Rubinisphaera margarita: one gene and its partners. The protein of the gene in region 2 binds, or shares a complex with, the protein of the main gene of each other region. Links are inferred from orthologs where the notes say so. Each region holds a gene or a part of one and is shown on either strand. Other genes may lie near its edges.

The links.
Region 1: L1A08_RS04880 (region 2) and pnp share a complex: the UniProt entries of both Bacillus subtilis proteins name them as parts of the possible RNA degradosome complex. The link is inferred for Rubinisphaera margarita from one-to-one orthologs.
Region 3: L1A08_RS04880 (region 2) and rny share a complex: the UniProt entries of both Bacillus subtilis proteins name them as parts of the possible RNA degradosome complex. The link is inferred for Rubinisphaera margarita from one-to-one orthologs.

What each region holds. Positions count from the first base shown.
Region 1 is NZ_JAKFGB010000022.1:48,444-51,780, forward strand. What follows is about bases 373-3,337. They hold pnp (polyribonucleotide nucleotidyltransferase), read right to left. Parts: upstream 2,951-3,337; coding sequence 794-2,950; downstream 373-793. Other genes in these bases: L1A08_RS21485 (sensor histidine kinase), read right to left, coding at 373-575; rpsO (30S ribosomal protein S15), read right to left, coding at 3,240-3,337. In the rest of the region: more of L1A08_RS21485, read right to left, coding at 1-372. UniProt on the Bacillus subtilis protein: Involved in mRNA degradation. Catalyzes the phosphorolysis of single-stranded polyribonucleotides processively in the 3'- to 5'-direction. Necessary for competence development in Bacillus subtilis.
Region 2 is NZ_JAKFGB010000009.1:382,672-386,331, forward strand. Bases 347-3,262 are described here. They hold L1A08_RS04880 (6-phosphofructokinase), read right to left. Parts: upstream 2,360-3,262; coding sequence 1,334-2,359; downstream 347-1,333. Other genes in these bases: L1A08_RS04875 (peroxiredoxin family protein), read right to left, coding at 347-1,004; accC (acetyl-CoA carboxylase biotin carboxylase subunit), read right to left, coding at 2,655-3,262. Also shown: L1A08_RS04870 (serine/threonine-protein kinase), read right to left, coding at 1-312; more of L1A08_RS04875, read right to left, coding at 327-346; more of accC, read right to left, coding at 3,263-3,660. UniProt on the Bacillus subtilis protein: Catalyzes the phosphorylation of D-fructose 6-phosphate to fructose 1,6-bisphosphate by ATP, the first committing step of glycolysis.
Region 3 is NZ_JAKFGB010000007.1:124,468-127,700, reverse strand. The notes cover bases 373-3,233. They hold rny (ribonuclease Y), read right to left. Parts: upstream 2,647-3,233; coding sequence 1,099-2,646; downstream 373-1,098. Other genes in these bases: trpE (anthranilate synthase component I), read right to left, coding at 373-805. In the rest of the region: more of trpE, read right to left, coding at 1-372. UniProt on the Bacillus subtilis protein: Endoribonuclease that initiates mRNA decay. Initiates the decay of all SAM-dependent riboswitches, such as yitJ riboswitch. Involved in processing of the gapA operon mRNA, it cleaves between cggR and gapA.

The DNA.
Region 1 (3,337 bases), on a different replicon or contig from region 2:
AAGACGTCGAACATCTTCTCCTGCACATGAGGAGGGATGCCGTTCCCGGTGTCGATAATCTCCAGCACGACACCACCTTCCGAACGGTACGTCTGAAACTCGAGGGTTCCTCCGTCGGGCATCGCCTGTTGGGCGTTGCGGGTCAAATTCAGGAGCGCCCGCCGGAATTGAGCGGGATCGATCAGCGTCTGCGGAAGATCCGTCGCCAGATGCGGCGAGATCTCGATCTGGCTGGCCGCGAAATCCGGCTTAAGGAAGTCGATCAGCTCGTGAATGTAGGCCGAAAGATCGTGCGGCTCGCGCTGGATCTCCATCGCGCTGTTGGCGAACTGCAGAAACGTATTGAGGAACGTCTGCAGGCGATCGCACTCGCCCTGGATCGTTGTCAGCCGCTGCTGCATCCGGCGATCACGAGGATTATCGGAGTCGGACAACTCTTCGCGGAGGACTCCCAGATTCAGAGAGATCGTCGAAAGCGGATTGCGAATTTCGTGCGCCAGCCCGCCGGCCAGTTCAGCGATTTCGCGATACCGCAGTTCGTGCATCTGGTTGGTGGTCTGATCGCGGTCAGACATATCACTGTCCTGAGAAGTCGGGCATGGAAGCATCAAACAGGCCCGCCTGGAAGTCGTCGCATGGGAGCACATCTGAACCAAACATGGTAACGAGACGGATCGAATTCGGCTAACGAGGAGCCGGACAGCAAGGCCAGGCCGGTTCGCAACACCCCAACGGAAACAGGCAGCGGAATTCCGCTGCCTGTACCTGTTCTTTTCCGATCCGAAGCTCGACGTTAGTCGTCGAAGCTCAGGTCTTCTTCATCGGTTTCTTCTTCGCCTTCGACCTCGGCATCGTCCTCAGGCAGTAGAGCCTTACGCGACAGCTTGACCCGATTCTGCTCGTCGACCGCGATGACTTTGACTTCCATCTTGTCGCCGATTTTGCAGACGTCCGAGACATTCTTCACGAAGCCGCCGGACAGCTCGCTGATGTGACACAGACCATCTTTGCCCGGAGCGATTTCGATAAAGGCTCCGAAGTCCTTGATGGCGATCACAGTACCGTTGTAGACCCGGCCGACGCGAACTTCTTCGGTCATCGCTTCGATGCGGGCCTTGGCTTCTTCAGCGCCCTTGCCCTGCGAAGCGGCGATCGTCACGGTTCCGTCGTCGGAGATGTCGATCTGAGTGCCGGTGTCTTCCTGCAGCTGGCGGATGTTCTTACCACCTGGGCCGATGACCAGACCAATCTTTTCCGGATCAATCTTCACGGTCTCAATCCGCGGTGCCAGTTCGGAAATCTCTTTCCGCGGCCGGCGAATTTCCATCAGCATGGACTTGAGCAGTTCGAGGCGAGCCTTGCGAGCCTGCTCCAGAGTCTTCCGGATGATCTCTTCGTTGATTCCGTCGATCTTGAGATCGAGCTGGATCCCGGTGATCCCCTTCTGGGTTCCGGCCACTTTGAAGTCCATATCGCCGAAGTGGTCTTCATCGCCGATGATGTCGGTCAGCAGGACATACTTGGATCCTTCCTTGACCAGTCCGATCGAAATCCCGGCGACCGGCTGACGAATCGGCACGCCGCCGTCCATCAGAGCCAGCGTGGCATTACAGACCGAAGCCATCGACGAGCTACCGTTTGATTCGGTGATGTCGGAGATGATGCGGATCGTGTACGGGAAGGTTTCTTCGTCCGGCAGAACCCACTGAACCGAACGCTCCGCCAGAGCACCGTGACCAATTTCACGACGTCCTGGTCCCCGGATCGGGCGGCATTCGCCAACCGAATAGGAGGGGAAGTTGTAGTCGAGCATGAACCGCTTGGTGTGTTCGCCGAACAGGTCTTCGACCCGCTGCTGATCGCGAACAGTTCCCAGGGTCAGCGTGGCCAGGGACTGTGTTTCACCGCGGGTGAACAGAGCCGAGCCGTGGACGCGGGGAACATTGCCGACTTCGCAGCTGACGTCGCGAAGCTCCGACGAGGAGCGGCCGTCCAGTCGCTTGCCGGACAGAGTCAGCTCGCGGCACATTTCCTTGTCGACCTGATAGAACGCTTCTTTGAACTGGCTCAGCGTCCGACCTTCGCTGTCGACGACAGCACCTTCCGGGAAGAGTTCTTTGACGAGTTCTTCACGAACGGCCGCAGCGCCTTCCGAACGAGCCGACTTGCTCGGGTTCGAGCGAGCTGACTTCAGTTTGTCTGAAGCCTTTTCACGGACGATCGAGACGAACGGGTTCTTTTCCGGTTCTGCGTAATCGAAGGGCTTAACGCCAACTTTCTTGGCCAGTTCTTCCTGCAGGCTGCACAGATCTGCGATCGCCTTGTGAGCGAACAGCAGGGCGTCGACCATGATGTCTTCCGGGATCTGGCGACCGAAGCCTTCGATCATCAGGATCGATTCCCGATTACCAGCCACGACGAGGTCGAGGTCGCCAGCGTCGGTCTGAGCCTGAGTCGGGAAGAGGATGAACTTGTCGTCTTCCATACCAACCCGAACGGCACCGATTGGTCCCTGGAAAGGAACCGGAGCCAGACAGAGAGCCGCACTGGCTCCGTTGATCGAGAGTACGTCGGACGGATTCTCAAGATCGCTCGCCAGGACCGTGGTCTGAACCTGAACTTCGTCGCGGAACCCCTTGGGGAACAGCGGACGCAGAGGGCGGTCGGTGAGTCGAGCCGTTAGAATCTCGTGCGTCGAAGGGCGACCTTCGCGCTTGATGAAGCCCCCCGGGAATTTCCCGGCAGCGGCGTAGCGTTCACGGTAATCAACGGTCAGCGGGAAGAAGTCGATTCCTTCGCGAGCCGGCCCGGTCTGGGCGGCAACGAGAAGCATTGTCTCGCCGTATTGAACCAGCACGGCTCCGCTGGCCTGCTTGGCGATTTGACCGGTGGTCAGCGACAGACGCCGACCGGCAATTTCCTTTTCAACAACAATCTTTTTTCCAGACACTGCAATATTTCCTGTCGTCTGTTTTCATACAAAGAGACGGGCGGCAACAACGCATGGCATGCCAGTACCGCAAGAGAGCCCGATGCCCTCTTTTCCTGCCCATAACCGCTAGCAATGCGATAGCAAATGACCAACGGCAAACGGCGCCCGTCAGTGAATGGTCCCATCGCGGCGATACAGCTGCCGCGCAGACCAGAGGCAATTTTCCGCCGAGCCTTATGGCGGACACTTCAACAACAAACACCCGATACAACAAAAACCCGACGATCATCTCGCCGGGCTTTTGCGATTACTTTCTCAGGTTGAGCCGCTCGATCAGAGATGCATAGCGAGCGGGATCCTTACCGCGAACATAATTAAGCAGGCGGCGACGGCGGCTCACCAGCA
Region 2 (3,660 bases):
CTTCATTAACTTGAGCGCGACGATCCGATCGAGATTCAACTGCCGCGCCTTGTAGACGGCCCCCATGCCGCCGCTGCCGAGCAGGTCGAGCAGTTCATAATCGGGAATGAAGTTGGTCGGATCGGTCAGCGGAATCAGATTCTCGACCTGTTGTGGATCGAGCAGTCCCTGTTCGTAGGCTACGTCAAGTGTCGCGAGATCCTTCTCACGGGCGACTTCCGTCAGTCGCTCCACCTCGTCGGCATCCAGGTACCCCTTGCGGATGACGAGATTCAGCAGGGTGATTTCAGAAATTGCGCTCTGTTGATCCATGGTGTGGAAATGTTTCAGTCCTGAGCGGCCTTGAGACTCTCCAGAATCTTCTTAACCGACGGCCGGTCGGCAGTGTGATCTTTCCCCACGTAGGCCAGGAGGACATTCCCCTGCTTATCGATGACATACGTCGAAGGATGGGCGTTCTGTGAACGGATATCGAAAAAATCGACGGCTTTGAATTCTTCGTCGAGCAGAATCGGGAACGGGACCCGATCCATTTGCGCCTTGCTGTCGGTCTGCGCGACCTTGATGAATTCATCAAGATGATCCCGAGGCCCCGGATAGACAACGAGAATCTCTGTCTCAAGTTCTTTAAACTTGTCGTAATTGGCAATCAGGCGAGCTGTCTGCGTGGTACAGAACGGACAGAGTGTGCCGTAGAAACCCTGCGTGAAAATCAGCACGACATTCTTCTCGCCCAGCACATCCTTCAGCAGCACCGGGTTGCCGTCCGTGTCCACGAACTGCAGATCATCCAACCCCTGAGGCGGAGTCGTATTCGAGGCCAACTCGTCTTTGAAGACGATGTTCTCCGGCGTGACATTGTAGTAGTCGTTGCCGTAGTCGGAGTCCGAAGAGTACGAGTAAGTCGTCGCCGGTGGCGGCGTCTCCGGCTCTGAACAGCCCCCCAGAAGCGGAGCAATCGGCAGGCAGACCGCAAGCATGATTCGCAAAACGCGGCAAGACATTAGACAGGCCCGTCAATGAGAGTTCATCATGAGGTACAGGATACGACCATGATTTTATCATAACGTACACCCTGATTGCGAAGAATCCCCTGTCATTCGGAATATTACGAACCTTTACGCCGTCGCTACGGGAGTCGACTTCTCTAGCGGCGCCCCGCTTGCAAAGTAGACCTCTTAACTCAAAACGTCAGTGAGGGACACACCTCACACGCCTTCGCTCACGCGTCGGGTTGGGATGTCCAGTGTCCCTCGTTCGGATCGCTGGTCGCAAAAAAAAAGCACCCGTCTGATTCTGACGGGTGCTATTGGATTCTGTTTGTATTCCGAGATTACTTCAGGAACACGGCGGCTTCTTCGTAGAAGGAGTCATCCAGGACTCGCATCTTGTCGACGGCATCTTTGAGAGGCACGCCGACGATTCGGGTCCCCTTCAGTGCGACCATCTTGCCGAAGTCTTTGTCGAGGGCCAGCTGACCGGCGTGGACACCACAGCGGGTTCCGAGCACGCGGTCGAAGGCACTCGGGCTTCCGCCACGCTGCAGGTGGCCGAGGATGACCGAACGGGTTTCGATTTCCATCCGCTCTTCGATGATCTTGGCAACCTGATCGCCGATTCCACCCAGCTTCACATGACCGAACTCGTCCAGTTCCTGGTCTTTGGTCACGAAGTCTTTGCTCAGCTTCGCGCCTTCGCTCACGACGACGATGCCGTACTTCTTGCCGGAATCGAGCTTTCGCTTCAGCGTCTCGACCATGTCGTCCAGGTCGACCGGCTTTTCCGGAACCATGAAGTAGTCGGCTCCGTTGGCGATGGCCGAGTAGCAGGCAATCCAGCCGGCGTGACGTCCCATCACTTCGACGACCAGAATTCGGCGATGCGATTCGGCGGTCGTGCGGAGGCGATCGATGGCGTCGGTGACGATATTGATACAGGTATCGAAACCGAAGGTCTGATCGGTGGCACTCAGGTCGTTATCGATGGTCTTCGGGCAGCCGATGGTCGGGAAGTTCTTTTCCGAGTACAGCTTGCTGGCCACGCCCAGCGTGTCGTCACCGCCGATGGCGACGAGGCAGTCGAGTCCGAGCTTCTTGAAGGTCTCGAGGATCTGATCAATTTCCGCCGGATTCTTCCAGGGGTTCGTGCGGGACGAACCGAGAATCGTGCCGCCCTTGTCGAAAATCGAATCGGTGTTTGCGGGCGTCAGCTGGATATGGTTGCCGGTAATGGCGCCGCGCCATCCTTCCAGCAGTCCCAGACATTCGCCGCCAGCATTGTCGATCACTTTGACAACGCCACGAATCACGGGATTCAGACCCGGGCAATCCCCACCACCAGTAAGCAGACCAACTTTCATCGTTATGATTCCTCTAGTTATCGTTACGGAATGTACCCTGGGTCAGATGGACAGTGGGCCTTGAGCCGATCACTCGACCGTATGGCCGCGTAGGAACGTTTGGGCCTGAAAATCAGGACGCCATGCGAACGGAACGGCGACACCGCGAAATAAACTGCTCTCGTGTCAGCCATCAGCCGACGTCCGGGTTCCAGTGCCAGCCCCAGGCCGACATGGCGAAATCCTGTCCATCAGAAGAGGCAAAGCGCGTGCTGCCTCTGTTGCGCCCAGAGCTTAATGAATTGCGAGCGAGATTTCAAAACGTCCGTTCGAGGAACGTGGTATCGATTTTCCCCTCTTTGAACGCCGAATGAGCCAGTACACGGCGAGCCAGCGGAATCGTCGTTTTCACGCCTTCGATGACGAACTCGTCTAGAGCCGCCAGTGCGCAGGCGATCGATTCTTCCCGCGTCGGGCGATGGACGATCAGCTTTCCGATCATCGAATCGTAATACGGGCTGATCATGTACCCTTCGTGGACGTGCGAATCGAAGCGAATCCCCAGCCCCCCCGGAACACGCAGTTTCGTGATTCGCCCCGGGCAACCACGGTAGTCGTTCTCCGGATCCTCGGCGTTGATGCGAATCTCGATCGCCGAGCCGTTGGTCTGGATGTTCTTCTGCTTGACCGTCAGCTCTTCGCCGGCGGCAACGCGGATCTGCTGCTTGATCAGGTCAATACCAGTCACCATTTCACTGACCGGGTGCTCGACCTGAATGCGGGCGTTCACTTCGATGAAGTAGAACTGATGCTCCTTGTCGACGATGAACTCAACCGTCCCTGCGTTGTAATATCCGCAGGTCTTGATGAGCCGAACGGCCGATTTGCAGATATCTTCGCGGACGGACTTCGGCAGGTCCGGAGCCGGGCTTTCTTCGACCAGTTTCTGGTGCTTCCGCTGCGTGGAGCAGTCGCGTTCCCAGAGATGGACACAGTTGCCGTGCTGGTCGGCAAGAACCTGCACTTCGACGTGCCGCGGACGTTCGATGTACTTTTCGAGGTAAACGCCCGGGTTCTTGAACGCCTTCTCGGCCTCCTGCCGAGCCGCGCTGAAGCCGGATTTCAGCGAGATCTCGTTCATGGCGACCCGCATCCCTTTTCCGCCGCCACCAGCGGTGGCTTTGATCAGGACGGGATAACCGATGCGGCCGGCCACTTCGAGGGCGGTTTTCTCGTCGACCACGAGGCCATCGCTTCCTGGAACGACATTCACCTTGGCTTCGGCTGCAATCTTGCGAGCCGAGACCTTGTCGCCCAGCTTC
Region 3 (3,233 bases), on a different replicon or contig from region 2:
CCCGGTAAATCGCCAGTTCGCTGGCCCGGGTTTCGAGTTCGAGCCGCTGGCTGAGCACGACCTGAAAAATATCGCCCGCCCGAATGTATTCCTTGCAGGTTTCGACCGCTCCTTCGAACTCGTCCTGAGTGTAGTTCGATTTCCAGTCCAGGGTGCGGGCATCGTCGAGGCGAATCTGTTCGGGCGGCACCGGACTGCGGTTGTGTTCGAGTTGATAGCAGATCTCGGTAAGAGTCTTCCCGGCCGTTTTGTAGGCCGCTTTCAGGTCTCCGCTTTCGACTGCGGCCAGCACGACGACGAAGACCGTCTTATTGATGTGATCGAAGATCACCATCCGGTCATACAGACCGAAAAGCATGTCGGGGACCTGACGGTCGTCTTCCGGAGCATTTGGCAGGTTTTCCGCATACCGAACGACATCGTAGCCGGCGTAGCCGACCGCTCCGCCGCAGAATCGCGGCAACTGCGGATGGGGAGCCATGCGATAATTGCTGAGCAGTTCCCCAAGCAGCGCCAGAGGATCGTCGCTGGTCTGTTTACGCGTCGCACCCTGCTCGTAAATCTTGACCTCGTTCCCGGCGGCCTGAATCGTAAGGAACGGATTGGAGCCGATAAAGCTGTACCGACCGATTCGCTCGCCACCGACGACGCTTTCGAACAGAAACGAATGTTCCCCTTTATCAAGTCGGCGGAACGCTTCGACCGGAGACAATGAGTCGCCCGTCAATTGACAGTAAACCGGCACCAGAGTCTGGCCTTCGGCCTGCGCGGAAAACGTTTCGAAATCAGGAAGAGGATCGATCATTTCTTAGCCATCAAAGTGAATCTGTTCAATCGTTGTCTCGAGATCCGAGAGGAACCCCGGCGGCTCCGCGGCCGAGGCTGGCGAATCGACAAGAAATCCAGCCGACAAATCCCGATGTCCGCGTTGGCCCGACCTCCCGGGGCGGCGCCATCCCGGTTCAATCAACCGGGCTTTGATTTTGGAATGCGGGACAGGCTAACTCTCGCAGCCCGCATTCTCGGGAAAGACCCGTGGTTCCAGCGGCGAGACAAGGGATCTCTCCACTGAGTTCGGACTTCAGCCCCTCTGGCCGATTAGCGGGCGTATTCGACCGAGCGTGACTCCCGCATCACGGCGACTTTCACCTCGCCCGGGTAGGTCAGGTTTTCTTCCACGGCTTTGGCGATGTCGCGAGCTAGAGCGGCTGCCTGACGATCGTTGACTTCCCGCGGATCGACAACCACCCGCACTTCGCGACCGGCCTGGACGGCGTAGCACTGCTCGACTCCCGGGAAGCCGCAAACCAGCGCTTCGAGTTCTTCGAGTCGTTTGACGTACTTCTCAAGCGTTTCGCGACGTGCGCCTGGTCGGGCGGCGGAAATGGCGTCGGCGGCCGCGACGAGGACCGTGTAAATATATTCCGGGCGGATATCGTCGTGGTGACCGGCCGCGGAGTGCACGACTTCTTCGCCTTCCGAGTACCGTTTGAGCAGATCGGCTCCGATGGCGGGGTGTCCCCCTTCCATCTCATGGTCGGCTGCTTTTCCGATGTCATGCGTGAAACCACAGCGGCGGGCCAGGACGCCATCGAGTCCGAGTTGTTCGGCCATCATGCCGGTCAGATGAGCCACTTCGATCGAGTGTCGCAGCACGTTCTGGCTGTAGCTGACGCGGAAGTTGAGTCGGCCCATCAGCTGAATCAGTTTTTCGTGCAGACCCTGGATGCCGGCTTCCTGAGCGGCTTCCTGACCGAGTCGCATGATTCGCTCGTCCATTTCCTTCTGGCACTCGGTCACGATCTCTTCAATTCGTGTCGGATGAATGCGGCCATCCTGAATGAGCCGTTGCAGCGCCATTTTGCCGACTTCACGACGGACGTTGTCGAAGGACGAAATGATGACCACGCCAGGCGTGTCGTCGACGATGACATCGACCCCGGTCAGTTTCTCGAAGGTGCGAATGTTACGACCTTCACGTCCGATGATGCGACCCTTCATTTCGTCGCTGGGGATGTCGATACTGGCGACCGTCATCTCCGAGGTGTGCGCGGACGCGTATCGCTGAACGGCCATGCCGATAATCTCGCGGGCCTTGGCGTCGCAGATTTCCTTGAGCTCCGCTTCGTGCTTGAGAATGACTTCGCCGGTCTCGTTGCGGAGTTCGGTGTGCAGTCGGTCGAGCAGTCGTTCGATGGCCTGTTCGCGCTTCAGGCCGCTGATCTTGTAAAGCTCTTCCTGCTCTTCCTTGACGATGCGGCTCAGCTCGGATTCTTTCCGTTCGGCGTTCTTGAGCCGTTCGGTGAGTCGGTTCTGCATCGACTCGATCATCCGCTCGCGCTTGCTGACGTCCTCCTGAAGATCTTCGAGCGAGCTTTCGCGTTTATCGAGCTTGCGCTCCAGATCCCGCAGCTCGTTTCGCTGAGAATTGAGTTCCCTCTCGAGCTCTTCGCGTCGCTTCAGGACTTCTTCTTTGGCTTCGAGTTCTCCATTCTTGCGAATGGTCTCGGCTTCCCGACGAGCGTCTTCAAGCAGTTGGTCCTTCGAGCGATAGCCTGCTCCCAGCCGAACCCGCTCGAAGGCGTAACCTACGATCCCCCCGATTACCAGGGCAACGGCGCCGGCAATCCACACTTCACTTCCCATCGGTATGACTCCGACTGGGAGACCCGCAGCTGATCGTTGTCTTGTCTGTTCAGGAAATGCTTCCGCAGAATGCCCGCAGGGAGCCGCGCAGAAGTGAAGGTGAAGGGATCAAACCTGACGGCGCACCGGGGGCCCGAACCGCGAATTCTGATTCCTCACGGCCTCGGCGGTGACCGGAGCGGTGATGAAAGCCAGGGGACGGGACGACAACCTGTGGGTGCGCAGTGTCGCTGGAATGCTGAGAGTCGACGACCAGATCGGTCGCGTGAAAACGGTCGGGCCGCCTCACGGACTGACGCGGCTGGTCGACCGGCGGCTCGCCGCGGAGTGCAATACTCAGCAGCAGCCCAAGCCCCAACATTGTGAACAGAAGATAGAACATCACTCTTTCACTTCCAGCAGTTTGATTCCAGCCGTTCCAGTCATCCTGAACTGGACAAACTCCGCCGTCCTGTCATCTCATCAACAGGCGGCACGGGCGATCTTGAACGACAGAACCCTGACGAAAACTCGATTTCGCCGAACTCAGTTCCTTCTGCCGCTCAGGCTGACGAACGCCTCTCAGTTCCAATAAATTGTGTTGATAT